DNA from 2 places in the Lysinibacillus sp. 1 U-2021 genome. Region 1 is predicted to be linked to the other one. Evidence: a T-box and tRNA genes for the amino acid it is inferred to sense, from the RefSeq annotation. Region 1 holds a T-box; the other holds one or more tRNA genes.
What was found. The T-box of region 1 lies ahead of ileS (isoleucine--tRNA ligase). A T-box ahead of a tRNA ligase gene usually reads a tRNA of that ligase, here a tRNA-Ile.
Positions count from the first base shown of each region.

Region 2: it has a tRNA-Ile gene. The T-box ahead of ileS (isoleucine--tRNA ligase) is inferred to sense a tRNA for this amino acid. The anticodon was not compared.

Region 1 is NZ_CP123966.1:1,682,132-1,705,860, forward strand. Features, by position in the region: gene QH639_RS08615 (stage V sporulation protein D) at 1-1,515, shown strand, start outside; gene mraY (phospho-N-acetylmuramoyl-pentapeptide-transferase) at 1,641-2,612, shown strand; gene murD (UDP-N-acetylmuramoyl-L-alanine--D-glutamate ligase) at 2,612-3,961, shown strand; gene ftsW (putative lipid II flippase FtsW) at 4,002-5,081, shown strand; gene QH639_RS08635 (cell division protein FtsQ/DivIB) at 5,103-5,936, shown strand; gene QH639_RS08640 (DUF881 domain-containing protein) at 5,914-6,642, shown strand; gene QH639_RS08645 (DUF881 domain-containing protein) at 6,766-7,485, shown strand; gene QH639_RS08650 (small basic family protein) at 7,489-7,860, shown strand; gene ftsA (cell division protein FtsA) at 7,956-9,239, shown strand; gene ftsZ (cell division protein FtsZ) at 9,293-10,450, shown strand; gene QH639_RS08665 (sigma-E processing peptidase SpoIIGA) at 10,633-11,466, shown strand; gene sigE (RNA polymerase sporulation sigma factor SigE) at 11,480-12,187, shown strand; gene sigG (RNA polymerase sporulation sigma factor SigG) at 12,302-13,075, shown strand; gene QH639_RS08680 (PRC-barrel domain-containing protein) at 13,207-13,449, shown strand; gene QH639_RS08685 (YggS family pyridoxal phosphate-dependent enzyme) at 13,569-14,273, shown strand; gene QH639_RS08690 (cell division protein SepF) at 14,257-14,754, shown strand; gene QH639_RS08695 (YggT family protein) at 14,775-15,056, shown strand; gene QH639_RS08700 (YlmH family RNA-binding protein) at 15,226-16,014, shown strand; gene QH639_RS08705 (DivIVA domain-containing protein) at 16,110-16,634, shown strand; T-box leader at 16,731-16,954, shown strand; gene ileS (isoleucine--tRNA ligase) at 17,067-19,835, shown strand; gene QH639_RS08715 (helix-turn-helix transcriptional regulator) at 19,935-21,140, opposite strand; gene QH639_RS08720 (DUF485 domain-containing protein) at 21,343-21,678, shown strand; gene QH639_RS08725 (sodium/solute symporter) at 21,703-23,271, shown strand; gene lspA (signal peptidase II) at 23,425-23,729, shown strand, end outside.
Region 2 is NZ_CP123966.1:4,544,973-4,553,036, reverse strand. Features, by position in the region: gene QH639_RS24260 (CynX/NimT family MFS transporter) at 1-285, shown strand, start outside; gene QH639_RS24255 (hypothetical protein) at 353-883, opposite strand; gene QH639_RS24250 (nitric oxide synthase oxygenase) at 935-1,981, opposite strand; tRNA gene QH639_RS24245 (tRNA-Glu) at 2,551-2,622, opposite strand; tRNA gene QH639_RS24240 (tRNA-Asn) at 2,624-2,700, opposite strand; tRNA gene QH639_RS24235 (tRNA-Ile) at 2,708-2,781, opposite strand; tRNA gene QH639_RS24230 (tRNA-Gly) at 2,786-2,859, opposite strand; tRNA gene QH639_RS24225 (tRNA-Phe) at 2,865-2,940, opposite strand; tRNA gene QH639_RS24220 (tRNA-Ser) at 2,947-3,039, opposite strand; tRNA gene QH639_RS24215 (tRNA-Ala) at 3,053-3,128, opposite strand; tRNA gene QH639_RS24210 (tRNA-Pro) at 3,144-3,220, opposite strand; tRNA gene QH639_RS24205 (tRNA-Arg) at 3,236-3,312, opposite strand; tRNA gene QH639_RS24200 (tRNA-Lys) at 3,331-3,403, opposite strand; tRNA gene QH639_RS24195 (tRNA-Gln) at 3,417-3,491, opposite strand; tRNA gene QH639_RS24190 (tRNA-His) at 3,501-3,576, opposite strand; tRNA gene QH639_RS24185 (tRNA-Trp) at 3,625-3,698, opposite strand; tRNA gene QH639_RS24180 (tRNA-Tyr) at 3,703-3,786, opposite strand; tRNA gene QH639_RS24175 (tRNA-Thr) at 3,794-3,869, opposite strand; tRNA gene QH639_RS24170 (tRNA-Asp) at 3,878-3,953, opposite strand; tRNA gene QH639_RS24165 (tRNA-Val) at 3,958-4,033, opposite strand; rRNA gene rrf (5S ribosomal RNA) at 4,045-4,160, opposite strand; gene QH639_RS24155 (hypothetical protein) at 4,351-5,211, shown strand; gene QH639_RS24150 (AAA family ATPase) at 6,325-7,626, shown strand; gene QH639_RS24145 (hypothetical protein) at 7,635-8,064, shown strand, end outside.

The DNA.
Region 1 (23,729 bases):
TTACAAGGCATGCAAATTGAAGGGTTATATAGTGGTGTTGATTATTCTAGGGATTATCCTTACGGCACGCTATTATCTCGATTTTTAGGTTTTACAGGGTATGATGCCCAAGGATTAGCTGGAATAGAATATGAATATGATAAATTTCTGCAGGCTAATTCTTCTGCGATCCGTCTCTTTACAGATGCAAAAGGTAATAATTTGCCTAATGTTTCAAGTGCTTGGAAAGCAGGAGAGGATGGTGCTACGATCGAGCTAACAATTGACGTTGATGTACAGCAAGTCGTAGAGCGTGAGATGTCGCAAGCAATGAAGCGCTATGAAGCTGACCAAGCACTAGCGATTGCGATGAATCCAAACACTGGCGAAATTTTGGCATTAGCCTCTTATCCTACTTTCCATCCAGCTGAATATCAATTAGTAGAGCCAGCCATCTACAATCGAAATTTACCTGTATGGATGACGTATGAGCCAGGTTCTACTTTTAAAATTATTACCCTTAGTGCTGCGTTGGAAGAAAACCTAGTGGATTTGGAGCATGAAACCTTTTATGATCCAGGTTATACGATGGTGGCGGGTGCAAAGCTTCGCTGTTGGAAACGTGAAGGACATGGGCATGAAACCTTTTTAGAGGTGGTTGAGAACTCCTGTAACCCAGGCTTTATAGAATTAGGTCAGCGCCTAGGCAATGAACGACTACTACAATATATTAAAGACTTTGGTTTTGGAAAAAAGACAGGGTCTAATATAGCTGGTGAAGCATCGGGTATTTTATTTTCTAAGGATGCCTTTGGTCCTGTTGAGCAGGCCACCACTTCATTCGGGCAAGGGGTAGCCGTGACACCTATTCAACAAGTTCAAGCAGTAGCTGCTGCCATAAATGGAGGCAAGCTTTATACGCCATATGTTGTGAAAAAGGTATTTAATCCAAATACAGGAGAAGTCATACAAGAAACACAACCAGTTGTTAAAAATCAGGTAATTCGTGAAGAAACCTCTGCTAAGGTTCGAGGTGCTTTGGAATCAGTAGTAGCGAATGGTTCAGGTCGACAAGCCTTTCGAGATGGACTGCGCATTGGTGGTAAAACTGGGACAGCACAAAAAGTTGAAAATGGCCGTTATAAAAGTGGAGAATACATCGTATCCTTTATTGGCTTTGCACCAGCAGACAATCCGCAAATTGTTGTCTATGTAGCTGTTGACAATCCGAAAAAGACAACCCAGTTTGGTGGTGTTGTAGCAGCACCTATAGTGGGGCAAATTATTGAGGATGTTGCGCCTTTTGTAGGTATTGAAAAATCGAAGGAACAACTGGAAAAGGATTATCGTTATGGTGACCCAATTACTGTGAAGGTACCGAATTTTATTGGTCAAACAAAGGATGATATTGCCAAGCAATTTTATCCATTCCGTATTGAATGGCATGGAGAAGGGACTAAAATTGGTAATCAATTACCTGAAGTGGATAGTGTTATCAAACAAGATGGTACCATTCATTTATATTTGGAGAACTAAAATAACTTTACCTTTAAAAATTGGGAAAGAACCACTATTATTATGAAGGGTAGTAATAATAAAATGAAAGTTAATGCTTTTTTCTTAAAGAAGAAAGTGAAACAAGATTTAAAGGAGATTTTTCAATGAAACTCGCAACAACACTTACCATTTTAGCTCTTGCTTTTATAGTAACAGTTATCCTGGCACCAATTAGTATTCCACTTCTTCGTCGTCTCAAGTTTGGGCAAAGTATTCGAGAAGAGGGACCAAAATCACATATGAAAAAAGCTGGTACACCAACAATGGGGGGAATCATTTTCTTAATATCCATCCTCCTAACAACTGTTGGTGTAGGTAGCTTTTTAGATTTATTAACGACACAGACCGTAGTACTTTTATTAGTATTAGCAGGATTCGGCTTAATAGGTTTATTAGATGATGGTTTAAAGGTTGTATTTAAAAGAAATTTAGGTTTAACCTCTCTTCAAAAATTGATTGGTCAAATTGTTATTGCTATTCTTGCGTATTTCCTTCTACATGTAGGATCGTTTGATACAACGTTAGCTATTCCTTTTACGGAGTGGACAATTGATCTTGACGTATTCTATGTAGCCTTTTTAATTTTCTGGTTAGTAGGCTTCTCCAATGCAGTGAATTTGACAGATGGACTAGACGGGCTAGTGGCGGGTACTGCCTCCATTGCCTTTGCAGCATTCGGTGTTATTGCACTATTCCAAAGTCAGGCAGATATTGCACTATTTTCGTTTGCTGTAACAGGTGCTTTATTAGGCTTTTTATTATTTAATGCAAATCCTGCAAAGGTATTTATGGGGGATACGGGGTCATTAGCATTAGGTGGAGCATTGGCTATGGTATCTGTCTTAGTAAAAGAAGAATTCTTGCTTTTACTAGTTGGTTTAGTGTTTGTGATCGAAACACTTTCCGTTATTTTGCAGGTAGGTAGCTTTAAGCTTCGAAAAAAGCGTATTTTTAAAATGAGCCCTATTCATCATCATTTTGAATTATCGGGTTGGTCAGAATGGAAAGTAGTGCTTGTCTTCTGGTCAACTGCCTTAGCAGTAGCATTAATTGCAGTCTTATCGGAGGCGTTCTAATGAAAAACTATACAGATTTACAACATAAAAAAGTACTTGTGTTAGGTCTAGCAAAAAGTGGTGTGGCCGCTGCGGAAATTTTACATGAGCTTGGTGCATTTGTAACAGTAAATGATTCAAAACCATTTGATGAAAGTCCAGATGCACAAGGGCTATTACAGAAGGGGATTACTGTAATCTGTGGTCGCCATCCTGAAGATTTACTTGATGAAGGCTTTGAGTTAGTGGTAAAAAATCCAGGTATACCTTATAGCAATCGAATTGTGGCTGATGCCCTTAGTCGAGAGATTCCAGTCTGGACAGAGATTGAGCTAGCTTTTTTAATTAGTGATGCACCATTTATTGGTATAACAGGCTCAAATGGCAAAACAACGACGACAACTTTAATATTCGACATGTTAAGTAACGGAAGTAAAAATCCGTTAATTGCTGGAAATATTGGGACAGTTGCTTGTGGCGTTGCAAAAGAAGCTAATCAAGATGACATCATTGTAACAGAATTGTCTTCTTTCCAATTGATGGGGATCAAAACATTTAAGCCTAAAATTGCTATTTTGACAAATCTTTATGATGCGCATCTAGATTATCATGGAACATTTAATAACTATGCTGAAGCGAAGTTTGGCGTAACTCGTAATCAAGATGACAGTGATTATTTTATTTATAATGCCGACCAACCGATAGTGGTTGGATATGCAGCACAATCTCATGCACAGAAGATTCCATTCAGTTCGAAGGGGCGTACTGCAAATGGGATTAGTGCAGATGATACAACAATTTATTGGCAAGGTGAACCATACATGGATCGCGCGAGTATTGCCTTGCCTGGTAAGCATAATTTAGAAAACATCCTAGCAGCTGTGGCAGCCTGTATTTTAGTTGGCTGTGACAAAGAGAAGATGGAAGAGGTTTTAGCGACATTTGGTGGAGTTAGACACCGTACACAATTCGTACGTGAATGGAACGGTCGTAAGATTTACAACGACTCTAAGGCAACGAACTGTTTAGCGACAAAGAGTGCTTTAGATGCTTTCCAAGCTCCTGTCATTTTACTCGCAGGTGGCTTAGATCGTGGACATTCTTTCGAAGAACTTCGCCCTTGTATGAGTCATGTAAAGGGTGTTGTTGCGTTTGGAGAAACTGGCTTACGATTTGTAGAATTTGCAAAATCGTGTGGTGTCGAACATACCGTCATTGCTCAAAATGTAGAAGATGCTGTTCAATATGCAGCACCGATGTCTTCAGAAGGAGATGTTATTTTACTATCTCCAGCATGTGCAAGTTGGGATCAATATGACAGCTTTGAAATACGTGGAGATGTTTTTATTGATGCTGTAATGAAGCTGTAATGAGCCTGTAACTATTTTAGAATATACTTGACTTGGAAGGATGGCATTACTGAGAGGTAAAGAAAGCTACTTATTGCTCGTCACAACTTTGATGCTATCAATAATCGGCATTATTTTCGTCTATTCTGCAGGTACCTATTGGAGTGCCGTTCATTATAGTGGAAAAATGCCGTTTTATGTGAAGCAAAGCGTATACTTTGTGGTAGCCATTATCGTATTTTTAATCACGATTCGATTAAATATTTTGAGAGAGCAGTCCTTTTGGAAAATGGCCTATATATTTTCGTTAATTTTACTCGTTCTCGTACTGATTCCTGGTATAGGATTGGTGCGAAATGGTTCGCAAAGCTGGATTGGTGTAGGTCCATTAACAATACAGCCAGCAGAGCTAACGAAAATTACCGTCATTGTGTACTTGAGCCATATATTAGCCCAACATAAAACGGGCACTCCTGTTGTTAACTGGCGACATGGTTTCATCCTGTTACTTCCTGTTGTTCTTATCATGTTGCAGCCGGATTTTGGCTCAGTATTTATTCTCGTTGTATCTGTGTTTTTATTGTTTTTTGTCGCTGGCTATCCGCTCAAACTATACGCTATGATTATGCTTGCTGGCGTCGCTGGATTAGTAGGTCTCATAGCGACAGCGCCTTATCGTCTAAAGCGTATAGAAGCATTTCTTGATCCATGGGCTGATCCCTTGGTTAGTGGGTTCCAAGCGGTGCAATCTTTAATGGCTATCGGTCCAGCAGGAATTTTTGGGCATGGCTTTGGACAAAGCCGACAAAAGTTTCTGTATTTACCAGAGCCTCAAAATGATTTTATTTACGCCATTATTTTAGAAGAAGTCGGATTGATTGGTGGCCTCGTTATTTTAGCGCTTTTTGTACTAACGATTTATGCAGGCTATAGATTTGCTGTACAGGCTAAAAACCGAACGTCCTATTATGCGATAATCGGGCTAGTCACAATGCTTATGGTGCAGGCTTTTCTAAATATAGCCGTAGTAATAGGTTTAGTGCCAGTAACGGGTGTTACATTACCTTTTATTAGCTATGGTGGAACATCTTTAGTAACAATGTGGTTAATAATAGGTATTATTTATCAATTAGCGAAATAAATATAAAGGAGGAGTACTTTTGTGGAGAAAGTAATTGATATAGAAGAACGCATACCTACGCTAAAAAAGCGACGAAAAAAGCGTACAAACCGGAAATTTATAGTGCTAATATTACTTTTCTTTATTGTGTTAGCAGTACTCCTTTATTTTCAGTCTCCATACAGTAACATCAATAAAATTACAGTCAATGGTGCTAAGCTAGCGAATGACCAATATTATTTGGAGGCAAGTACTCTTGCACCAGGAAAATCAATGTGGAGTTTCAAAGTGGAAGATATTGAGCAGATTTTATTAAAGGATAAATGGGTAAAAGAAGTACAGGTTAACCGTAACTGGCTACAAGGCGTAACAATTGATATTAAAGAATGGAAAAAAGTTGCGTACTTAGCTGGAGATGGGACTTATTATCCTTTGCTAGAAAACGGCAAGCGCTTTGAACAAACGGGAAATGATACACCCATTGATGCACCTGTTTTTATCGGGATAACTGGTGAAAAGACAATTAATAAGCTTGTTGAACAGCTAGCACAATTAAAGCCAGAAGTATTAGCTTTAATTTCTCAGGTTAACACGAATAGTAATGAAGCAAATCCAAATGCAGTCAAGCTTTATATGAATGATGGCTACGAAGTACGTGCTGTTATTCAGACACTAGCGGAAAAGTTAAATTACTACCCCTCTATTGTCGCACAAATTGCTAACTTAGAAAAAGGTGTGATTGATTTAGAGGTCGGTTCATACTATCGTCCCTTTAACGAGGAATACAACAAGATTAGTATTGACATGGAAGTAAATGCAGATGGTGAAATGGTTAACCAGGAAGTGACAGAAGATGAACAACAAGAAGACGAATAGCAAAGGTAGTTTTTTTACTAGAAAACAATTCGAATTACTAATTGTTTGTGTAACAACAGGATTTATCATCGGCTATTCATACAACCAGGCGAAAGATAATCGAGAAGCAGGCACTCTTAATTCTGAGCTTTTTGAGCAAGAAGATTCTTATCGTGAGGAGCTAATCACTCAACAAGAGCGCAATAAAGAACTCACGGAAGAACTAAATAATTTACAAGAACAAATTCGAAAGTATGAAAAATCCTTTGCTTCAAACGAAAAGGACTATAAGAAGCTTGTTGAGCAAGCAGAAGATTTACGGCTTTTACTCGGTGAACTAAAGAGTGAGGGGAAGGGCATACGTATAACCCTTCAAGATGGAGACTATGATCCAAAATCCTTAAATCCAAATGACTATATTGTCCATGAAAGTCATGTATTTAAATTGTTAAATGAACTAAAAATTTCAGGCGCACAAGCTATTGCTATTAATGGACAACGTGTATTAGCGAGTTCTTATATTCGCTGTAATGGCCCAGTAATAACAATTGATGGTACACAACATCCAGCTCCGTTTGTGATCGAAGCGGTTGGTGATTCAGATACATTAATAGCTTCTTTAAACTTAAACGGGGGCGTGGTGGATCAATTATTAAATGACAATATTGTGGTGTCACTTGAAGAAAATCAGAAGCTTACCATGCCAAAAGTAAAAATAGAAAGTTAGGACAAGTTCTATACTTTAAATTTCATGTTTAATTTAGCCTCCAGTTATATAGTCGATTGTAGAAAATTATACAATGCAAAGTCGTATTCTGAGGGGCATACGATACGTCTAGGAGGGGCTATTTTGAAAAGAAATATGTACACCCGAATAACGATCGTGCTATTTATTATCGGTTTGATGATAGCGGTACAATACAATACCATACAAAAACCAGCTGAGCGAGATACACGAGATATTTGGGCAATAAGAGAGGAATTAGCACAAGAAAAACAAAGACATTCCGCACTACTGGCAGAAATTCGCTCACTTCATGAAGTAGTGGATCGCTATGAGCAATCTGAAAAAGTAAATCAGCAAGCAGCCTTAAATGAAACATTAAATCGTTTAAAGCTGCAAGCAGGATTAACAGAAGTTATAGGGCCAGGTGTTGTACTTCGAGTTGAACCTGCACCTGAACTGATAGAAATGGGCTATGAAATTCAAGAGATTTCACCTGATTTGTTAACTCAATTATTGAATACCCTTTTTAAGAACAATGCTACTAATGTCTCAATTGATGGTAATCGTGTAGTACAAACAACAGCCATACGTGATATCAATGGTAAGACAACGGTAAACAGTATACCACTGTCTTCGCCTTCATTTGAGATATTTGTTGGGACAAGCGATTATAAAGCAGCGCAAAAAATGTATAATTCCTTGCTGGCCTCAACATTTATAGACTCATTTTATTTAGACAATTTTAATTTAGTAATTGAAGAACCAATTGAACAGTTACAACTTCCAGCATTTGATCAGCCGTTGACAAATGATTATTTAGCAGAGGTAAAAAAAGGAGATTAATATATGTGGCTACCATTTTTAGGTTTGATATTTGGACTTGCCCTTGGCTTGTTAACAAATATACAAATCCCCTCTATGTATGAAAATTATCTGTCAATAGCTGTTTTAGCAGCTTTAGATACATTATTTGGAGGTATTCGTGCTCAATTACAGCAAGTTTACGATGATAAAGTTTTTGTATCAGGATTCTTTTTTAATATAGTTCTAGCAGCAGGATTAGCTTTTATAGGAGTGAATTTGGGGATAGATTTGTATTTAGCAGCGATTTTCGCTTTCGGAGTACGTTTATTCCAAAATATAGCAATCATTAGGCGTATATTACTAACTCGGTTAGATGAGAAACGTCACAAGCGGAAAAAAACTTCCATAGAATGAGAGAAAAATTGACCAAAATACTCGATTTGCTTAGACATTATGCGAAGTTTACAATAGAATGAAAACAAGAGCATTTTTCAAGGAGGTGCAGCGAATTGAATCAGCAAGATTTATACATTTCCCTTGATATTGGGTCCTCCTCTGTCAAGGTATTAATAGGTGAAATGAGTGACGGGCAATTACATGTAATTGGCGTCGGAAATGTAAAGTCGAATGGAGTTCGAAAAGGTGCGATTGTTGATATTGACGCAACAGTACAATCTATTCGAAAAGCAATAGAACAGGCCGAACGAATGACTGGTTATCAAATCCATGAAGTCGTTTTAGGCGTTCCAGCTAACCAGACGATGTTACAGCTAGTTAAAGGTGTTGTCGCTGTAAATAGTGAAAATAGAGAAATTACAGATGATGATTTAGACAGAGTGGTAGAATCTGCACAAGTCATGTCAATACCTCCTGAACGTGAATTAGTTAACATCATTCCAAGACAGTTTATTGTGGACAACCTTGATGAAATTAAAGATCCTCGTGGTATGATTGGCATCCGTCTTGAAATGGATGCAACAATGATAACGACATCCAAAACGCTTTTACACAATGTTCTTCGCTGTGTTGAGCGAGCGGGTTTAAGTATACGAGAAATATATTTGCAGCCATTAGCATCAGGCTACTTTGCATTAACAGAAGATGAAAAAAACCAAGGAACTGCCTTCATTGACTTAGGTGGCGGATCTACAACAATTGCAGTTTTTGAAGAGGGATTATTAACGCATACGGGTGTCATACCAGTTGGTGGTGATCATATAACGAAAGATATTTCAATCGTTTTAAAAACACCAACAGAACAAGCAGAACAAATTAAACACCAGTTTGGACATGCCTTTTATGATGACGCATCAGATGATGAACTCTTTGAAGTGCCTGTCGTGGGTACAGATTCTACTGATCAGTACAGCCAACGCTATATATCGGAGATTATCGGTGCTAGATTAGAAGAATTACTAGAGTTAGTTATAGATGAATTAGCACGTTTAGGTGTTAGAGATTTACCAGGCGGTGTAGTTTTAACTGGTGGTGTTGCAAAGCTTGAGGGGATTGCCCAATTAGCACGTCAAATTCTACAAACGCGTGTTAGAATCTATACACCCGATTATATCGGTGTTAGAGAGCCTTCATTTGCGACGGCAGTTGGACTTATTCGTTACGCCTATTTAGAAGATGATTTTTACGGTAAAAGTACGAATACGCAGCCTGTTGAATATGCAGTTGTAGGGGCTCAACCAGCTATAAGCAAAAAGCAAGAGTATTCTGCACCTTCAGAACCAAAAGAAAGCGTAATTGGGAGAGCAAAAAAATTATTTGATAAGTTTTTTGATTAACTAGAATGCGTAATGAATGATACAGAGTCGAGTTACCGTGGGAGGAAAAAGAGATGTTAGAATTTGATACAAGTGTTGACGAACTTGCAGTAATAAAGGTCATAGGTGTTGGTGGCGGCGGTAACAACGCTGTCAATCGAATGATAGAACATGGTGTACAGGGTGTTGACTTTATCGCAGTTAACACGGATGCACAGGCATTAAATTTATCCAAAGCGGAAGTAAGGCTACAAATTGGGGCTAAATTAACGCGTGGATTAGGTGCAGGTGCAAATCCAGAAGTAGGAAAAAAAGCTGCTGAAGAGAGCAGAGAACAGTTAGAAGAGGTTTTAAGAGGCGCCGATATGGTATTCGTGACTGCTGGTATGGGCGGCGGAACGGGTACTGGAGCAGCTCCAGTGATTGCACAAATTGCACGTGAATTGGGAGCCCTAACAGTAGGTGTTGTCACTCGTCCATTTACTTTTGAAGGTCGTAAACGTCAAACACAAGCAATCGGTGGAATTGGCGGTATGAAAGAAGCAGTAGATACACTGATTGTGATACCAAACGACAAGCTACTACAAATAGTTGATAAATCAACACCGATGTTAGAAGCCTTTAGAGAAGCCGATAATGTATTACGTCAAGGTGTACAAGGTATTTCAGATTTAATTGCTACACCTGGTCTTATTAACTTAGACTTTGCAGACGTGAAAACGATTATGTCCAACAAAGGTTCAGCTTTAATGGGAATTGGTATTGCAACAGGGGAAAACCGAGCTTCTGAGGCTGCAAAGAAAGCTATTTCAAGTCCATTGCTTGAATCATCCATTGATGGCGCTAAAGGTGTTCTTATGAACATTACAGGTGGTTCAAATCTTAGCTTATTTGAAGTACAAGAAGCAGCAGATATCGTAGCTTCTGCATCAGATGAAGAGGTAAATATGATTTTCGGTTCTGTAATTAATGAAAATCTTAAAGATGAAATTATTGTTACAGTTATTGCGACAGGCTTCACCGAGGAAGCTTTACAGCAACAACGACCTACAGCAAAACCAACACTTAACATGAACAGACAATCTGCTCCACAGCAACAAGCACCTATTCGTGAACAACGACAAGAAATGCATGTTCAACATGAGCAGCCACGTCAAAATCAGCAAAATTATGCACAGGATGACATGCTTGAGGTTCCGGCATTTTTACGTAACCGCAAAAATCGTGGTTAATTAACTTCTAAAAAGCTCGTATTTTACATATGTAAAATACGAGCTTTTTATATTGACTGCCATGATGTTCGAATGTGTAAGGAAACCATGTTTTTTGTCAAAACATTTTTAGGAAATGATGCGATTGTTTGACAATATTTGTGGGAGTAACGTGCTAACTTTGTAAGTAGGAGGCGGCTGTTATGTATGGAGAATGGCTGGTGCTCATTAATACGCTTTTTAATCTAGCGATACTCACGTTTACGGCAAGAGTAACAGGAGTCCTTGTAAAAAATTCAAGATTATTAATGAGTTCTATTTGTAGTAGTTTTGTAGCTGTCATTGGCGGTCAAATGCTGTGGACGACAATTCTGAGTTTTATATTGTTAATTGGTATAGCGTTTCACTTTAAGATTCGAAGCTTTCAGAAGCAAGGACCGATTGTATTAACAGCAACGATCGTCATTGGCGGATTGTTAACAGCGCTACAACCTTTTTTAAAAAATCTTTCTGCCACCCATTTCATTATGATTTGCTTTTTGCTTGCAGTTTTAAATCTTATTGCATTTTATAAGCAATGGGGTTTTGTAAAGCTAGAACGCTTAAGTGGTCAATTTGTATTTGATACAACTTTAACAATCTTTGGGGCAAAAATACCACTTTCTGCCTTTGTAGATACAGGAAATCAAGCCATTGAGCCATTATCAGGAAAGCCGGTTCATTTTGTTTCCTATACTGCTTTGAGACCACATTTACCTTCAGCGTTCCGGGAATCATTAATGAAATGGCAAGAAACAGATCCGTACAATGTATCTATGTTTTCAGAAGATTATCAGCGTTATATACGATTTATTCATGTCAATACAGTACAGCAGCAAACCGTTGTCCTTGGTTTTCGCTTTGATGAGTGGCATATAAAGGGGGAGCCTTCGCAAGTGAAAATGAATGAATATATCGTATTAACCAAAAAAGCTAAAAATTTTCCACATAGCACAGCAGCAATTTTACATTTTTCAGCGCTTTCAAATAACTCATAGAGGGGGAGAACTATTGCTTCTTAGGCTACTTGCTAGCTTGAAAAAATTATGGAGTAAGTTTCGGAGTCGTGAAACGTACTATATAGGGGGAAATGATTCATTGCCAGTGCCATTAAGTCGAGAAGAAGAAGTTACAGTCATTGCATCCTTTATGAATGGTGATTTACGAGCTAGAGACACACTAATTGAACGTAATTTACGTCTTGTTGTTTATATTGCTAGACGTTTTGATAATACGGGAACGCCAATCGAAGACTTAATCAGTATTGGCTCCATTGGTTTAATAAAGGCAATTGAGACGTTCAATACGGATAAAAATATTAAGCTTGCAACATACGCATCACGCTGTATTGAAAATGAAATTTTAATGCATTTACGAAAAACAAGTCGTATGAAGGGGGAAGTATCCTTAGATGAACCATTAAATTCTGATGCAGATGGAAATGAATTATTACTGTCAGATATTTTAGGAACAGAAGAGCATATTATTTTAGATAATGTAGAGAAAAAAATTGAACGTCAGCATATGTTCCACGCTATTAATTTACTAGGTGCGCGTGAACGTTATATTATGGAATGTCGCTTTGGTCTCAATGGAAAAGTTGAAATGACACAAAAAGAAGTTGCAGATCATTTAGGCATATCGCAATCATATATTTCCCGTTTAGAAAAGAAAATTATTCAAGATTTACGTGAAAATTTAAATCAACCAATTTCTTAGAAAGGGAAATTTATCCTACCTAAAATTGGTCGCATCTTTTGTGCATATTCTTGTTTCTCTCGGACAAACTGATGTCACGGTTTAGTCAGAGAATAACATCCGGAGGAATCGAATATGCGAACAAAAGTAGATCTTTGCGGCTTAGATACATCGACTTTGCCAATTCTAAAGCACGAGGAAATGAAGGAACTCTTCATCCGATTGCAAGCTGGAGAAACAGAGATTAGAGAAGAGCTTGTGATGTGCAATTTAAGGTTAGTGCTTAGTATTGTCGGTAGATTTGCCTATAGAGGTGAACAGGCAGATGATTTATTTCAAGTTGGCTGTATTGGCCTCATGAAAGCCATTGATCATTTTGATTTAAAGCATAATGTACGATTTTCGACATATGCTGTACCAATGATTATTGGTGAAATTCGTCGCCATCTGCGTGATCATCATGCATTACGTGTATCTCGCTCTCTAAGAGATATAGCTTATAAGGCAATGCAGGCAAAAGAGCAATGGATAACCGATAATTTGCGAGAACCAACGATTGAAGAAATTGCCGAGATGATTGACATGAAAAAGGAAGACGTTTTATTTGCTTTAGATGCCATTCAAGATCCAGTTTCATTACAGGAACCCATTTATTCAGATGGCGGAGATGCCGTTTATATGATGGACCAATTACGTGATGATGATGTATCAGAGGATCAATGGGTTGCCTATGTGTCGGTAAAGGAAAGCTTGCAAAAGCTAGATGAACGTCAGCAAATGATCGTTGCCAAACGATTTTATTATGGAGAGACCCAAACTGAGATTGCCAAAGAACTTGGGATTTCTCAAGCACAAATATCACGTCTTGAAAAAAATGCAATTGAAACAATGCAAAAAGATTACAAATAAAAAAATGCGCATCGTATAATTCGGTGCGCATTTTATCTTCATTCAATGAACAAATGATACATAAATATAAAGTAACAGCAAAGTTTAATGGTAGTAGAAATGTTTATACGAAAGTAAACAATAGAGGAGGTATGTCATTGCGTTTTTCGATGTTACAACAAAAAGAAGTCATTGAAGCAGGAAATGGACGATTTATAGGCTTTGTAATAGATGCTGAAGTATCAAAAGAAACAGGCTATGTGACAGCATTTTTGATTGCAGAGCCTCGCAAATATCTTGGTTTTTTTAAAGGTGAAGAGTCTGTGAGAAAAGTGTATATGAAGGATGTGCTTGTTGTTGGTAAGGATGTCATTTTAGTCAAAGCCCTTTCCTAAGACATAGGCACATTAAAATTGTGAGAATTGTATGCTGACATAGGTCAGGCTATTCATTGATAAATCAAGCATTGCTTGTTACAATAAAAGAAACTATTGTTGTAAAGTTGGGAAAAACAGTGACAAAAATCTTAACAAATTTAAACAAACTAAATGATTTAATAACAGCAGCAGAAAAAAAAGGGAATCGTGAGGGCGAAAAAGTCCAAATAATTGCCGTGACGAAGGAAGTTTCTGTTGAAAGAACACAAGAAGCAATTGAAGCAGGGCTCACTCATTTAGGAGAAAACAGACCAGAGGGCTTACATCGTAAAATTACTGAGATACATGCTGATGTTCATTGGCATTACATTGGGTCGCTTCAAACACGTAAAGTAAAACAAGTGATTAACAGCATTGATTATTTACACTCCTTAGATCGTTTGAGTTTGGCAGAAGAAATTGAAAAAAGAGCCGAACAACCTGTTAAATGTTTTGTACAAGTAAATATTTCTGGTGAAGAATCAAAACATGGTTTAACTATCGAAGAAGTTTTGCCTTTTGTAGAAGCATTAAAAGGTTTTACGAAGATTCAAGTTGTAGGTTTAATGACTATGGCACCAAACACCGAAAACGAAGCAATTATTCGCTCTGTTTTCAAGCAATTAAAACAATGTCAACAGCAAATAGCCGAGCAAGGATTCGCACACGCACCTTGTACCGAGTTATCAATGGGCATGTCTAATGACTTTGAAATTGCGGTAGAGGAAGGGGCTACTTTTGTTCGAGTCGGAACGGCTCTTGTTGGAAATGAAAGAGGGGAACAGGATGAGCATGAAAAATAAGATTAAAAACTTCTTTTACCTTGAAGAAGAATTAGAAGAAGAAATCACGCAAGCTCCTATTCAGCAACAACAACCCATACAACAACAGCAACCGATTCATCCAATTAAGCCAAAAAAAACGATGAAAGAACGCAAAGCACCTATTCATGAAATCATGCCACAAAGCACAGCAACTCCTAATAACATTGTCAGTTTGCAGGCAGCTATGAGTTCTAAGGGAGCAAAAGTTGTTTTAATAGAACCGAGAGTTTATGCAGAAGCACAAGATATCGCAGAGCATTTAAAAAATAAACGTGCAACAATTGTCAATTTGCAACGTATCGAAAGAGAACAAGGTAAACGCATTATTGATTTTTTAAGTGGCACAGTCTATGCTCTTGCTGGAGATATTCAACGTATTGGTAAAGATATCTTCCTTTGTACGCCAGATAATGTAGAAGTGACTGGTGAAATTACAAACTTTATTTTAGACGATAATTAATAGCGAGGATTGTAGTTTATATGACTTTTTTTATTATACTTGGTTATGTATCATTAGCATTTAAGATTTACTCATTCATGCTAATTGCATATATCTTAATGTCTTGGGTGCCTGCCGCTCAAAATTCAGCAATTGGTCGCATGCTTGAAAAAGTTTGTGAGCCATATTTAGGTATTTTTAGGAAATTCATTCCGCCTCTTGGTATGATTGATATTTCGCCAATTGTGGCCATCTTTATGCTGAATTTTATAGAAAGAGGGCTTTATATAGTCATTCAGAAAATATATTTTATGTTCGCTTAGAAATAAATCCTCACGTTTTGGTGGGGATTTTTTATTTATTTTAATTATCCTCGCTACAAAGCGACTAATAAAAAATATTAAAACAATGACGTCCAAACGTTATGAATTGGGAATACTAAGTTTCCAACTAACAAAGCAAAAAGGAACTAGTGAAAGAGGAGACAACAAGATGGAACACTTAATCCAGCATTTTCGAAAAGATGAACAGCCCTTTATTGAACAGGTAATAAGCTGGCAGCGTGAGGTTGAAGATCGTTATGCGCCTAAGCTGACAGATTTTCTTGATCCAAGACAGCGTTTTATTGTGACATCGATTATCGGGCAAGATGATACGCTAAAAACTGCATGCACAGGTTTATTTGAAGAGGCGGAGAGGCAGCGTATGCTTATTTTTCCTACTTACTATGAAGTGATAGAGGAGGACTTTCAGTTAGTGGCATTTACGATTCAATATCCAGTGAAATTTGTCCAATTACGACATCCTGATGTTTTAGGTGCGTTGCTTTCATTAGGTTTAAACCGTGGCAAGTTTGGTGATATTCGGGTAAATGATCAGCAGGTGCAATTCGTTGTAGCCCAAGAGGTAGCAGAATATGTTCGGTTACATTTAACAGGTATTGGTAAAGTTAAGGTGCATATTGAGTCTTTAAAAGAAGCGGATTCCCTTATTGTAAATGAGGAAGAATGGTTGGAGGAATCTCATACAGTATCTTCCATGCGCTTAGATGTAATTATTGCGACTGTATTAAATGTATCACGCCAAAAAGCTCAAGCTTTAATAACTGGAAAAAAAGTTCGTGTAAATTGGACAGAAAGAGATACAGTTGCTTTTGAATTACAGGAGGGAGATATTTTATCGATACGTGGAAGTGGACGGATGAAAATTATTATGACTGAAGGCCGAACTAAAAAAGATAAAATCCGTCTTCAAGTCGGTCGATTGGCCCAAAAAAGCTGAAAGTGAAGTAAATTTCATTAATTTTTACTGCTAAGTTGTCGGAACAATTGTATAATAGAAATTACGAATGTACATGTAAAGGAGAGAAGGATTGTATGCCATTATCACCTATTGATATACATAATAAGGAGTTTACAAAAGCCTTCAGAGGTTATGCTGAAGATGAAGTAAATGAATTTTTAGATCAGATTATTAAAGACTATGAAATTCTGCTTCGTGAAAAAAAAGAGGTTGATAAGCAATTAGAGATGGCTTTAGAACAAGCGAGACATTTCAACTCCTTAGAAGAAACTTTGCAGAAGTCTATTGTCGTTGCACAAGAAGCGGCTGATGAAGTGAGAAGAAATTCTCAAAAAGAGGCAAAACTCATTGTAAAAGAAGCTGAAAAAAATGCTGATCGAATTGTCAATGAAGCTTTGACGAAGGCTCGTAAGGTGACGATTGAAATTGATGAGCTTAAAAAGCAATCTAAGGTATTTCGTAATCGTTTCAAGATGCTTGTAGAAGCACAGCTGGATTTACTTAATGCAGATGACTGGGATCATTTGCTGCAATATGATATCGATTTAACAGAAATTCAAGCATCTGTTGAAGAAGCACAGGATTCTGAGGATATTTAACTTTTCTTTTTAATTGCTGTAATTGACAAATGAAACTTGACGCGATTGTTTGAATTTCATATACTTTGTAATAGTAATTATTTTGAACAGATATGCATAAAAGCAGAGACGAAGACAGTATTTGTTAGGCGTTGTTAAGCGATTTGGGGACAGTGAGAGCCCAAACATACAACTAGCATTGAACATCACTTCTGAGCTAAATAACTGAAAAAAGTAGGTTATTTCGTGATGCACGACGTTAAACGTGCTTTTAAGAGGTAGTGCAATTTTTTGTACTACAATTAGGGTGGTACCGCGAGTAGAAGCTTCTCGTCCCTTAGTGGGATTGAGGGCTTTTTTTGTTTGTTTCCGAATCGTTTTAGATAAGTTTGCCAATAACTGTCTTATGAGAAAAATGTCTACCTGTTTGTGTAAAATAAAGGAGGAATTTTAATGGTTGAATACAAAGATACTTTATTAATGCCAAAAACAGATTTCCCAATGCGTGGAAATTTACCGGCAAATGAGCCAAAAATGCAAGAAAAATGGAATGGCATGGATATTAACAAATTACAGATGGAACGTACGGAAGGTCGACCAGAATTTGTTCTACATGATGGTCCTCCCTATGCAAATGGTGATATCCATATCGGCCATGCTCTAAATAAAGTATTGAAGGATATGATTACACGTCATCGCTCCATGACTGGCTACCATGTCAATTATATTCCAGGTTGGGATACACATGGTTTACCAATTGAGCAAGCATTGACTAACAAAGGTGTAAAACGCAAAGAGATGTCAGTAGCAGCATTCCGCCAACTTTGTGAAGAGTATGCTTATGAGCAAATTGACAATCAACGTGCCCAATTCCGCCGTCTAGGCATTCGAGGTGATTGGGAAAATCCATATATTACATTAAAGCCTGAGTTTGAAGCTCGTCAAATTGAAGTATTCGGTAAAATGGCAGAAAAAGGTTATATCTATAAAGGGTTAAAGCCGGTTTATTGGTCTCCTTCTTCTGAATCTGCTTTGGCGGAAGCTGAAATTGAATATAAGGACATCAAATCTCCATCCATTTATGTAAGCTTTGCAATTAAGGATGCGAAGGGTGTTGTTCCAGCAGATGCTAAATTTATCATTTGGACAACAACACCATGGACATTACCAGCAAACTTAGGGATTTCTTTGAATCCTGAATTTATCTATGTAGTAGTTGCAGTGGCTAATAAAAAATTCATCATTGCCAAAGAGTTATTAGAGTCAGTGGCAACTACGCTTGGATGGGTAGACTATGAGGTTGTCCAAGAGGTAAAAGGAGAGGCATTAGATCGTATTGTAGCACAACATCCATTCTACGATCGTGAATCGCTTATTATGGTAGGTGAACACGTAACTGCTGAAGCGGGTACAGGTTGTGTTCATACAGCCCCAGGGCATGGTGAAGACGATTATCATATTGGTAAACAGTATGGTTTAGGTATTCTTAGCCCTCTTGATAATAGTGGCTGTTATACAGATGAAGCACCTGGTTTTGAAGGCGTGTTTTATAATGATGCAAATAAACTCGTCACAGAAAAACTAAAAGAAGTAGGAGCGTTAGAAAAGCTTGATTTCTTTACGCACTCCTATCCACATGACTGGCGTACGAAAAAGCCTGTTATTTATCGTGCGACACCACAATGGTTTGCATCTGTTGAAGCATTCCGTGGGGAGTTATTAGAGGCTGTAAAAGCAACAGCATTTACACCAGCTTGGGGAGAAACTCGTCTTTATAATATGATTCGTGATCGTGGAGACTGGGTAATTTCACGTCAACGTGCGTGGGGTGTGCCGATTCCGATTTTCTATGCTGAAAATGGTGAACCTATTATTACACCTGAAACAATTAGTCATGTCTCAGCATTATTCCGTGAGAATGGATCAAATATTTGGTTCCAAAAAACAGCAAAAGAGTTATTACCAGAAGGCTTTACACATCCAGGTAGCCCGAACGGCGAATTTACAAAAGAAAATGATATTATGGATGTATGGTTTGATTCCGGTTCATCACACCAAGGTGTACTAGTAGAACGTGGTATGAAATATCCAGCTGATCTCTATTTAGAGGGTTCTGACCAACATCGTGGTTGGTTTAATTCCTCTCTTATTACATCTGTAGCTATTAACGGCTATGCACCATACAAAGGACTTTTAACACATGGTTTTGTACTTGATGGTGAAGGACGTAAAATGAGTAAATCTTTAGGGAATGTGATTATTCCGCAAAAAGTAATGGATCAGTATGGAGCAGACATACTTCGTTTATGGGTTGCTTCTGTTGATTATACAGCAGATGTGCGCATCTCTATGGATATGTTAAAGCAAGTATCTGAGGTGTATCGTAAAATTCGTAATACTTTCCGTTTCTTGCACGGCAATATTGCTGATTTCGATCCTACGAAAGATCGTGTAAGTTATGCTGAGCTTCGTGAAATGGATCAATATGTGTATATGCGCTTACAGGATGTCTTAAAAACTGTGCGTGCTGCCTATGATCGCTATGATTTTGCTGCTGTCTATCATGTAGTCAATAATTTCGTTGCTGTAGAGTTATCTTCATTCTATCTTGATATTGCCAAAGACGTAGTCTATATCGAGGGTCATGACAATAAGGATCGTCGTGCGATGCAAACAGTTATTTATGATACATTGATGACATTAGTAAAAATCATGACACCAATTATCCCACATACAACGGATGAAATGTGGTCTTATTTACATGTTCAAGGTATTGTAGAAGAAGTTTCTGTTCAATTAACAGATTTCCCAGAGGTAGATGTTCAAGCGAATTTTGACAGCCTACGTACAAAATGGGAAAAAATTATTGATGTACGCGATGATATTTTAAAAGCATTAGAGGAAGCACGTAATGCGAAAACAATTGGTAAATCACTTGAAGCAAAAGTCACTGTCTACGCGAAAGAAGATGTTGTCGCATTATTGAACGATGCCAACATTGACTTTGCACAACTTTCCATCGTTTCAGCTTTTGAGGTAGCTGCTATCGAGGAGGCACCTGCTGAAGCTTTAGCACTTGAGCATGTTTCCATTGTTGTTGAGAAGGCTACAGGTGAGAAATGTGAGCGTTGCTGGTCAATTTCTGAAACAGTTGGTTCAAATGAAGCACAACCTACAGTATGTGCTCGCTGTGCAGAAGTTGTAGAAAAGTATTACGTTTAATCTATAAATAACAAGAATCTGCATTTAAATGTAGAGGATGTGCAAGTCTCCTTGTTGGAGGCTTGCTTTTTTCATGGAAGTTTTGCAGATTCTTTTCCATTATTTAAATAAAATTTCTGTCGTATTGCGATAGTCTGTTGGAGAGATCCCTACATATTTTTTAAAAGTTAAGCTATAGTAATTTGGTGTATTGAAGCCACAGGTGGAGGAGATTTTTTCTATGGTGTAGTCGTACTTGCGTAAAAAAGGTAAGGTTTTGATAATGCGTGTATAAGCAACATAGTCAACAAAATTGCGACCTGTTTCTTTTTTAAATAGTCTACTAAAATGAGTTGGGCTAAAGTTAATATATTTTGCAACATCACGAATGGTCAGTTGTTCGTCGTAATGTTCTTCAATATACTGAATAGCTTTTTGCAGCTGCTCATGCTTTGTTAAATCTTCGTAATATCGGATGTGTATATTATGGATAGGTGGTTTTCTACGTGCTTTTCTAGCCTGGCTATAGGATTCCTTCACTTGCATAGCATCCTGAAATACACCTCCAACTCCCATAAAAAGATGAATAGAACAATCCCTTTTTAGGGTCTCGATAACCTCTAATAAACAGGCTTCACCCTCAGTCCAATGTTTGAAAGAGTTATAAGCAGTAGGAATTCGCATGAGAAGTAATAAATAGCGTTCAAAATGTAAAAAGGATAATGAGGCCTTCTCCGCAAAGTGCTGACGAAAAACAGTTGTAATACTACTACTTGCATCGTGTGGGACAGCTCTCTTATTATCCCCATCAATATAGCCTTGAATTAAAAATACAATATTAGGAATACAGCTTGTCGATAAAAATGAAGCAGATTGTATTATTTCTTGTTCATTGTCAATTTCTCCACGGATCAGGCGTTTTAAAAATGCTTCCCTAAATGGAGAGGTATGTTGTTGGGACACTTGTTGTGATAGCTCAAGTATTGTAAGCGTACTCGCCTTTTTTTCCTGATAGGACGTATACAGTTTTTTTACGATTCGTAAAAATTTTGATTTTTGTAATGGTTTTATGAGAAGTGCAGGTAAAGCTAATTCAATTGCTATACCAGTCGAGTAGGTAAGGTGTTCTGTAACAAACGGGACAATAATACTATTAGGATAGTTTCTTTTTAATCGATTAATTTTTACCCAGTCAAATAACCGATTGACTTCATAGACAATAATGACCTCATCTTCTGGCTTTGGCACTTTACATTCCTCTAAAGCGTTTGGTAAAACCTCTTTTAACCATTCACTCATCTGCAGCTTGTCAAATGAGCTTTCCATATACCATACCACCTTTAAAATGCTACCAGCCCCCTACGAATAAAAAGATAAAAATATTTTAACTTAAAATAGCAATTTTTTGTACTAATACAGCAATATTTTATATCTATATTGAAGTTGAAATAGAATAGAATAATTGTAGTGAATAATAATTTGAAATTTCAGTTAATTATTTACTTATCAGAAAAGGGGGAGTTGGCTTATGGCGGAAGTAGGCAGTCATGATTATGACTATGTAGAAGCAGGAACAATTGATGTGAAAGATCTACCACCTTTAGATGCAACAACAAACAAAATTATGAAAGATGAATTTACAACAGGTTTAGGTTTATCGATATTTTACTTTATTTTGATTTTTAGTATCCCTGTTATGAATTGGTTTGCGCCAGCATTTGCGTTTAAGAAAATCTGGGGTGGTATGACAGTCACATGGTTTGTGACAACGATTGTAATGATGGCTATGGCATTTATTATTGCATATGTTCATACAGCCATGTACGAGAAACGTCTAAAAAAATACGATATAGCAAATAAGTAGTTGGAACAAAGGGGGAAATGTTGAATGATGGAAGCTCTATTAGAACCAAAGATGTTAATGACCATTGCTTTAATGGGGACAATTGTATACATTACGTATTTAACAAAAAGAAATGCAACAGCATCGGATTTCTTTGTAGGTGGCCGAAGCTTCGGATGGTTTACAAATGGTTCTGCCATTGGTGGGGATTACTTAAGTGCAGCAACATTTCTGGGCATCGCAGGGTTAACATTTCAACTTGGATATGATGGTGCTTATTATGCTTTTTGCTTTTCCATTGGGTTAACATTATTAGCGATTTTTGTGGCAGGTCCTTTAAGACGCTTCGGTGCATTTACCGTTGCAGATTTTTTAGGCTATCGTTTTCATAGTAGACGAGCACGGCTTGTAGCGGTAGCGGTGGTTTTAGCAATTTCTGGCTTTTATGCAGCTCCACAATTATTAGGTGCCGCACAAATTTTAAGTATGTTTTTTGGTACTTCTTATGAATTCGGCATTATATTTACTTGTGTTGTTATGATTTTTTATGTAGGTATTGGTGGTATGAAAGGAACAACCATCAACCAAGCATTAGAGTTGTGGATTCGTCTAGGTGCGTTTATCGTGATGTTAATTGCAGCAGTTTATGGCGGTTTACATTATGATAAAATTTTAGCAGCCATCCATTCATTTAGTGGTCCGATCACTGGCACTTCACCGTATGCCCTAGATGGCAATGATATCAATTTTGATGGTGCTGCTTGGACAGGCACAGGCTTCTATTTCCCAACGTTCTGGCAAACAATTAGTATGACGATTGGGTTAGCACTAGGAACAATTGGACTTCCACATATATTATTGCGTTTTTATACAAATCCAAGTGCTAAAGCAGCTCGTAAATCTGCACTCATGGCCATTGGGATTGCAAGCGCGTTCTTCTTGTTAGCTGTTTATTTAGGTGTTGTAGGTCGATCTATTTTCATTTCTGGGACAGCTAGTGAGGAAGTTATGCGTGATTTAGTGCTGGGTGGGAATAATATGGTCATTCCTACTACAGCCCTTGCACTAGGTGGCAAATGGCTACTTGGATTAGTTATAGCAGGAGCATTTGCAGCTATTTTCTCCAATCTTTCAGGATTGTTTATTACAAGCTCGGGTGCACTAGCTCATGATTTATATGCCAATATCATGAAAAAGGATATTACACAAAAACAACGAGTTATTGCTGGGAAAGTGGCTATTGTAATATTAGGTATTTTATATGGAGCATTGGGCTTACTTGTAAAGGATGCATCCATTGGCCATTTAGTGGCGCTCGCCTTTACTGTCGCTGCAAGTACATTTACCCCAATATTTATTTTAGGTATTTGGTGGAGAGGCATGACAGAGAAAGGAGCCATTGCAGGATTATTAATAGGACTTGGCGTGTCTATGTGGATGATCTTTTTACCAGGAACGTTACCAAGCTTCTTGCAGTTTAAAATTCCGGGTATTGTGACAGTGCCTGTGGGCTTCTTATCTGTTATTATCGTGTCTTTAATAGATCGCAAAGTTCCTGCTGATGTTAATGACTTCATGAAGCGAGTACATTCAAAAGAATCTGAAACTGTCTAACCAATAAGTTATGGCTATTTCTATTGCTTAAACGTAATAGGGGTAGCCTTTTTATATTTCTTGAAGAGATTTAGATTAGATAGGATATTAGTTATTGTGAATGGAACTGTTATGGTAGAATAGGTAAGATGTTGAGTGAACGGAGGAATGTCTGTGTATAAATATTATGGATTAGCTGCTTTTGTCGTTTTACTGGATCAATGGACAAAATGGCTGATTGTGAAAAATATGGAATATGCTGAACGCATTGCTGTATGGGACCCTTGGTTTGGTATTTTGTCTCATCGAAATAGAGGGGCAGCATGGGGGATGCTAGAGGGGCAAATGTGGTTGTTTAGTATTGTCACAGTTGCTGTTATCTGTGCGATTGTCTATTTTTATCATAAAGAAGCAAAGGGAAAGCCTGTTTTTCAAGTCGGCTTAATGCTTTTGCTTGGTGGTGCAGTAGGAAACTTTAT
Region 2 (8,064 bases), 2.1 Mb from region 1:
CTTGGGGTACTGTGGATGGTTCTTCTAGGGTTAGCAGGTGGTTCTTCATTTGCCCTAGCAATGATGTTCTTCACTCTCCGTACTCGTACTGCATTTGAAGCAGCAGATTTATCAGGCTTTGCACAATCTTTGGGTTATTTATTTGCCGCAATTGGTCCTATTCTTTTTGGCTACTTGCATGATTTATTTGGCGGCTGGAATATTGCGGGATGGCTCTTTGTCGTTGTAGCAATGTTACTCTTCTTTTGCTCAATGAGAGCCTCTAAGGATGAATATGTGCATTAAAATTAAATAAAGCAGGTGGATTAGATTCCTCCATCTGCTCTATTTCTATATAGTGTTTACACATTACTTAATTGTCGGGTTGCTGGAGTAATGTTAGCAATTCAGCAAGGCATTCTGATGCTTCATTATTACGAGCTGTTATAGTAGAAAAAATAGGAACAGCCTCTTGTAAAAGCCTATAACTATAATAGTAATAGCCTACAAAAGCTTGCTCCTCATAGCCCTTTGGCGTTTCTTTCTCCCACTCCTGTTCATCATTATCCTCATTTTCTATCCACAAATAGTTGACGTCTAATAGCTCCTGCATATTTTTAACAGTATTGACTGGCTCGAGATAATCCTTGGTAATAGCATGTGCCACAGCTAAATATAACTGTACCTCTTGTAAGGAGACAACCTCTAATTTTTTACTAGTAAGCTTTTTTAGCAGGACAAGCAAAACCCATGGTGTCACCTGCCACAGTGTACCTTGATGTTCAATTAATTCAGCTAGTTGTGTGTATTGCTCCTGTTCTATCAGCTTAGGAATGGCTGTACCTCTACCATAAGGTGTCGTCAATTGTCTCCATGGGATATTGGGAATTTGCTGATTTAACATAGTAAGCGCCCTCTCTCATCAAAAGTATTGAAAGTAAACAATTCCTTTACACTAATAGCATGGTTTTTGATAAAAATAATTTGGTGTATGATAAATATTTACATAGGGTTTATGGAATATATGAGTTGTGGCAGGGGAAAGAGGTGGGATTAACCATGTCCAGTTGCCTGTCACTTCTCTTCCTGTTGATTTTTCTGCCTCCTCAAACAATTTAAACTGCTGAGCTGCTGTATGATGATCAACAATGCTCACACCTTCTTCTTTAAATGAATGAAGAACAGCAATATTAAGTTCTACTAAAGCACGATCACGCCAAAGAGACGCTTGCTTGGTTGTATCAAGATTAAAAATGTCTGCAATGGCAGGTAACATATTATAACGATCATGATCTGCTAAATTTCGTGCACCAATCTCTGTTCCCATATACCAGCCGTTAAATGGAGCTGCTTGAAAATCAATTCCAGCCATTTGAAAACGCATACTCGAAATAATGGGTACAGCATACCACTTCATTCCTAATTTCTCCACATCGATTGACTCTGGATGGCGGATTGAGACCTCTACTATATTTTCTTCAGGAATTACAAACATTTGAGGAGCACGATTATCCACCTGTATAACGAGTGGTAGTACATCAAAATCAGTTCCTTTACCTCTCCATCCTAACGACTCACACACTTTTGTAAATTTAATGGACTGTGAATCTCCAATAATGCCTGCATCTGTTTCATAGCCTGCATAACGAATTAGTTGATGATTCCAAATCCGTACTCTATCGGAAGCAAACACTGTTATAGTTGGACGGATTTTCCCATGATTTGTCGCATAATCAATATGTTCTAGTAATTTATGAAAAATAGCCTTTTCATCTAAAACATCACGTGCATCTACCACATGCAGTGACTGCCAAAACAGACGTCCAATACACTTATTGCTATTTCGCCATGCCACCCGTGCACCAAAAACTAGCTCCTCTGTTGTTGGGTGATATTCACCTGCATCCTTAACTGCCTGTAATCTATTCTTTAACCAAAGTTCTGATTCATTTTGTTCTGTCTGATATAGATTTAAAAATTGCTGTATCTCCTGTATATTCATATCGATTCCTCCACTTATCCTCATATTAGAGGAACAAAACAACAAGCACCATGAAAATAGTAATCGAAAAAACATACATATTTTATATATGAAATAGTTTGTTCAAATTTACTCTATAGACTCTTTTTCGTAAGAGAATGTAAGGGAGAAAGATTTTAATTATTATAAAAAGGCTACAGTAGTCATGTAGCCTTTTTCAGGGGATTGCAGAACAAAGAAATCAACAGAATTTTTATAAATGATGGAAAGACTAATCGCTCTGAGCTACTTACTTGCTGCTAGTACTTCGCTTTCGCATAGAGCAGAACCAGTTTCACTAATTCTCTGGGCAGGATTGCGCCTGTATCGCTATACTAGAGAAGTCAAGCGCCTTCACAAAAATGTTGACCATGAAGTGTACGTGGTAAGTAAAGCGGTTTATTGGAAGCCCATAGAAAGATGCTAGGGGAATGAAATTTAGTCCCTCACCTTGCCAATAGGTCTTTTTCTGCTATTGCATTATCTTTTATCGATTAACAAAAAGGAGAATAGAAAAAAGCATGTAACACACATCTGTGCTACATGCTTGATGACCCGTACGGGATTCGAACCCGTGTTACCGCCGTGAAAGGGCGGTGTCTTAACCACTTGACCAACGGGCCGTGGCTCCGAAGGCAGGACTCGAACCTGCGACAACCTGATTAACAGTCAGGTGCTACTACCAACTGAGCTACTTCGGAATAATGATGGGCCTAAATGGACTCGAACCATCGACCTCACGCTTATCAGGCGTGCGCTCTAACCAGCTGAGCTATAGGCCCATTTTGGAGCGGGTGATGAGAATCGAACTCACGACATCAGCTTGGAAGGCTGAGGTTTTACCATTAAACTACACCCGCAATAATGGTGGGTCAGGACGGAATCGAACCGCCGACACTTAGAGCTTCAATCTAATGCTCTACCAACTGAGCTACTGACCCGAAAAATGGAGGAGGTAGAGGGATTCGAACCCCCGCGCGGTGTTACCCGCCTGTCGGTTTTCAAGACCGATCCCTTCAGCCAGACTTGGGTATACCTCCAAAAATATTACAATGGTGGAGCCTAGCGGGATCGAACCGCTGACCTCCTGCGTGCAAGGCAGGCGCTCTCCCAGCTGAGCTAAGGCCCCATTTAACATGAAAGATGGTCGGAATGACAGGATTCGAACCTACGACCCCTTGGTCCCAAACCAAGTGCTCTACCAAGCTGAGCTACATTCCGTAAACATGATTTTATTGGCGCGCCCGACAGGAGTCGAACCCATAACCTTCTGATCCGTAGTCAGACGCTCTATCCAATTGAGCTACGGGCGCATGTTAATTAAAAAATGATGAGCCATGAAGGACTCGAACCTTCGACCCTCTGATTAAAAGTCAGATGCTCTACCAACTGAGCTAATGGCTCGTGAAATTAAAAATGGCTGGGGTACTAGGATTCGAACCTAGGCATGACGGAATCAAAATCCGTTGCCTTACCGCTTGGCTATACCCCAATTTTAAAATGGGGCGACTGATGGGAATCGAACCCACGAATGTCGGAACCACAATCCGATGCGTTAACCACTTCGCCACAATCGCCACTATATAGATTATATTAGCTGTATTATGAACGAGTACCTCAATACCTGGCAGGGGCAGTAGGAATCGAACCCACACCAAAGGTTTTGGAGACCTCTATTCTACCGTTGAACTATGCCCCTAAAATGGTGGAGGGGGACGGATTCGAACCGCCGAACCCTAAGGAGCGGATTTACAGTCCGCCGCGTTTAGCCACTTCGCTACCCCTCCAAGGGAATGGTGCCGGCGATAGGAGTCGAACCCACGACCTACTGATTACAAGTCAGTTGCTCTACCAACTGAGCTACACCGGCAATAATAATGGCGGTCCCGACCGGGATCGAACCGGCGATCTCCTGCGTGACAGGCAGGCATGTTAACCGCTACACCACGGGACCAAAATGGTGGAGGATGACGGGCTCGAACCGCCGACCCCCTGCTTGTAAGGCAGGTGCTCTCCCAGCTGAGCTAATCCTCCACAAAAAATAAGCGAAGCGACGTCCTACTCTCACAGGGGGAAGCCCCCAACTACCATCGGCGCTAAAGAGCTTAACTTCCGTGTTCGGTATGGGAACGGGTGTGACCTCTTTGCCATCATCACTTCACTTATTCAGCTGAAAGACTTGTTCTTTCAAAACTAGATAAACGATACATTGAATGCTTCAAACGTTTTTGGTTAAGTCCTCGATCGATTAGTATTCGTCAGCTCCATGTGTCACCACACTTCCACCTCGAACCTATCTACCTCATCGTCTTTGAGGGATCTTACTTACTTGCGTAATGGGAAATCTCATCTTGAGGGCGCTGAAAGACACAGCTGCGGCTGTTACCGCATGGGCGTCAACGTGGCGCATTCCGCAATTTAAAACGGTTGGTCTGCCGACAATGGGGGCTTACCGTGAATTACGCAAATTGCCTCGCGGCGTCAGCATTGCTGATGAGTTTGACGAGCGCGTCGAGGCTGCACGCGCCGCCGCAGACAGTGGTGATTTTGCGTTGTATATCAGCGCGCAGGGTGGGGCAAATGTTCCGCGCGATTGTCAGACTGTCAGAGTCGCCCGTAGCCCGTCGGATGACGTTAACGAGTACGAGGAAGAAGTCGAGAGAGTGGTCGGCATTTACGCACCGCATCTCGGCGCGCGTCATATTCATATCACCAGAACCACGGATTGGCGCATTGTGCCGAAAGTTCCGGTCGTTGAGCCTTTGACTTTAAAAAGCGGCATCGCCGCGCCTCGGAGTCCTGTCAATAACTGTGGAAAGCTCACCGGTGGTGATACTTCGTTACCGGCTCCCACACCTTCTGAACACGCCGCAGCAGTGCTTAATCTGGTTGATGACGGTGTTATCGAATGGAACGACACGGAGGTCGTGAGGGCGCTCAGGGGGGCATTAAAACACGACCTGAGAACACCAAATCGTCAGCAAAGAAACGGAAGCCCGTTAAAACCACATGAAATTGCACCATCGGCCAGACTGACCCGGTCGGAAAGAATGCAAATTACCCGTATCCGCGTTGACCTTGCTCAGAACGGTATCAGGCCGCAGCGATGGGAGCTTGAGGCGCTGGCGCGTGGCGCGACCGTAAATTATTACGGGAAATCTTTCAATTATCAGGTCGCTGATGAGTGGCCTGGATTTTTGTTACCCATTTGAGTAAAAATGCAGCGTGATTTTATATGCCTTTGAATGGATTATGCGAAGCGCCTCTAAGGCAGATGAGGAGCAATAGCATGCTGAAGTAGAAGGCTAAATTGTATTGAATCGCTAGCATGTAATTTAAGGCAGCTATTTGATTCGAGTCATAAAAGAGCATCTATTTCGGCTAATAAAACCATTGCGAGTGACCTTTTGTCGAAGCATAATTCATCTCGAGCGAAGTCTTGCTAGTCTTTCATCGGAATGATGACAGGCGCAAAAAAACCACCCTGGCAGGTGGTTTTTTTGTTTGAAGCATACTAAAGAATAATACTTACATGGATATTACTGACGTTTACTGACAAACCACTTGGACTACCATATGGATAGCCAAAGAGGGCCAGAACGAGAATGCAGTAATAGCACTTCTTCATATTTCCTCCTGTAAGCAGAGGGCAATTTCCGCCGATATATGCGCTTCTGAGGCGGAGTTACTATTTAGCGAAGTCTTGCCCTGAAATAATGCTCTGTTTAAACGCAAAGTGATCTGGCATATCACCGAACAGAGAGCCTGAACAACACAACATATAGTATGTCGTTGTTTCTGGTTGCATTTTATGTTGTGTAATACTGGTTTTGCATCAAGGATGTTTGAGCTTTTTTTGATATAGCTCAAAGTAAAAAGCAGGGACTACGGATGATAAGGTATTGAAAGCAATGTAAATTTTTTAAAGTTATTGGTGGCTAAAAAATGCACGGTTTCAATATGGCGGACTTAAATAAGCAATTAAAAAAGTCATAAATATCACTAAAATCATGGTGTTACGTTTTTTTTGTGGGAGCTGCGGTGACGCTTAAGTTGATTTGTCATTAAATAAGCCGTGCATGCAACAAGTGAATGTTTTTGCATGCGTCGGGGATGCCCGTTCCAGCTGCTCGCGGTCAGAGCTGGTGCGGATCCATAGTATCTATGCAACTGCATTAAAACCGCCACATGAAGCGGGCGGGCGAGGCGGGGAAAGCACCGCGCGTAAGATAAACAGAAGAGCGAAGGATTATGGTTGAGTATTTGTGTTTTTGTACATATGATAAAAAGGTGTTTACGCTTAAAAACACATCAAAGGAGATGATATGGAAAATATAAAGATTGATAAGTTTCTCACTATTCAAAAAGTTGATATTCCTCTTAAGAAAGTGAATATATTTATTGGGCCTCAGGCACAGGGGAAAAGTGTCATTGCAAAGCTAATAAAATATTTTAAAGATTATCCTATGGATATACTACGAGCTTCAACAGAGGGTAAAACTAAAAGAGATATATTGAAGGAGCAAAAGAATAAGTTTAGTAAAATTTTCCCTCAGCAGTATTGGGCTGATGATGAGTTTTTTATTGAGTATAGTAATAAGCACTATTGGGTGCGGATTACTAATCGAAAAAATAGCAAAGGGTCATTGAAAATAGACCTTTCTGAGAATTTAACGAAGACGATTGCTAAACTTCGTTTGATTGTACGAAAGGATTTAGATGAAAATATTGAGAATTCACTTGCAGAAAGCGTTACGAGAAGACGTAAACGCGGAATTGAACATGAATTGCGAGTATGTCTTTCTCTAGGATTGTTTTCAGAACCAGAAACAAAGCTTGAAAGTGTTTTTTATATCCCCGCAGGGCGCTCTTTTTTTGCTAATTTGCAAAAAAATGTGTTTTCATTTTTATCCAGTAGTATAGAAATTGACTACTTTTTGACAGAGTTTGGTTCTCTGTATGAACAAACAAAAAAATTATTTAACCAAGATTACATGATTAGGATGCTTAGGGGGGCTGTGCCTCAACATGTTAATAAACTTGTGGAGGAGTTGATTTGCGGAAAATATATAACAGAAAAGGGTGAGGATTTTATTCGTCATGCTGCTAAGAACACGAATCTTAACAACTCGAGCTCAGGGCAGCAAGAAGCGTTACCAATGGCTTTAATGTTATCCTCATGGCCGTATTTACAGTCTGTGACTAGTAAGAGTTTTATTATTGAGGAGCCGGAGGCTCATCTGTTTCCTTCTGCCCAAGCAAAAGTTGTATCTTTAATAGCCTCAGCGTATAACCAAGCAGAAAGCTATTGTAGCTATACAATAACAACACATAGTCCATATATTCTAAGTGCCTTCAATAATTTGATTCAAGCAGGTAATGCATTAAAGTGTATTAAGGGCAAGAATAATACCGATATCGAACGCTTATATAAGCTTGTTCCAGAGTCTCAAATTATTGATTTTGATGATGTGACAGCTTATATGGTTAATGCTGGGAAAGTGACGGAAATACTGGATTCCGAACTAAATATATTAGATGCGAATGAAATAGATAGGATTTCCTCTATTTTTTCAGAGACTTTTGATGCATTGATTGATATCGAATATTCGGCTACTGTGAATTAGGTGATTGAATGTGTAAAAATTGCAAAGGAAAAACAAAAAATAAAATCATTGTGCTATCTGATAAAGGAACGTCAACGCAATTGTCAGTCACAAATGATAATGAGTTGGAAGTTGAGCATAAGTTAATAGATGGTTGCGCTATTGTTGTTGGAGAGCGGTGTGATCATTATTTGAAGATTTATAACAATCAGGATGTTTCACATCTTTTTGTTGAACTTAAAGGAAGTGATGTTGAAAAAGCTGTTAAACAGATAGTGACAACTTTAAAGTCAGGTGTGATTAATGTAGGTGCTAAAGAAAAAAAACATGGTGCTATTGTTAGCACTAGGAATCCGCTAAACTCAACAGAAACCAATAGGTTAAAGAAGAAAATTCTTTTGAGTGACGGAGTGAATTTGCATTTCTATAAAATGAAGGCGCAGCAAAAAATAACTTCTT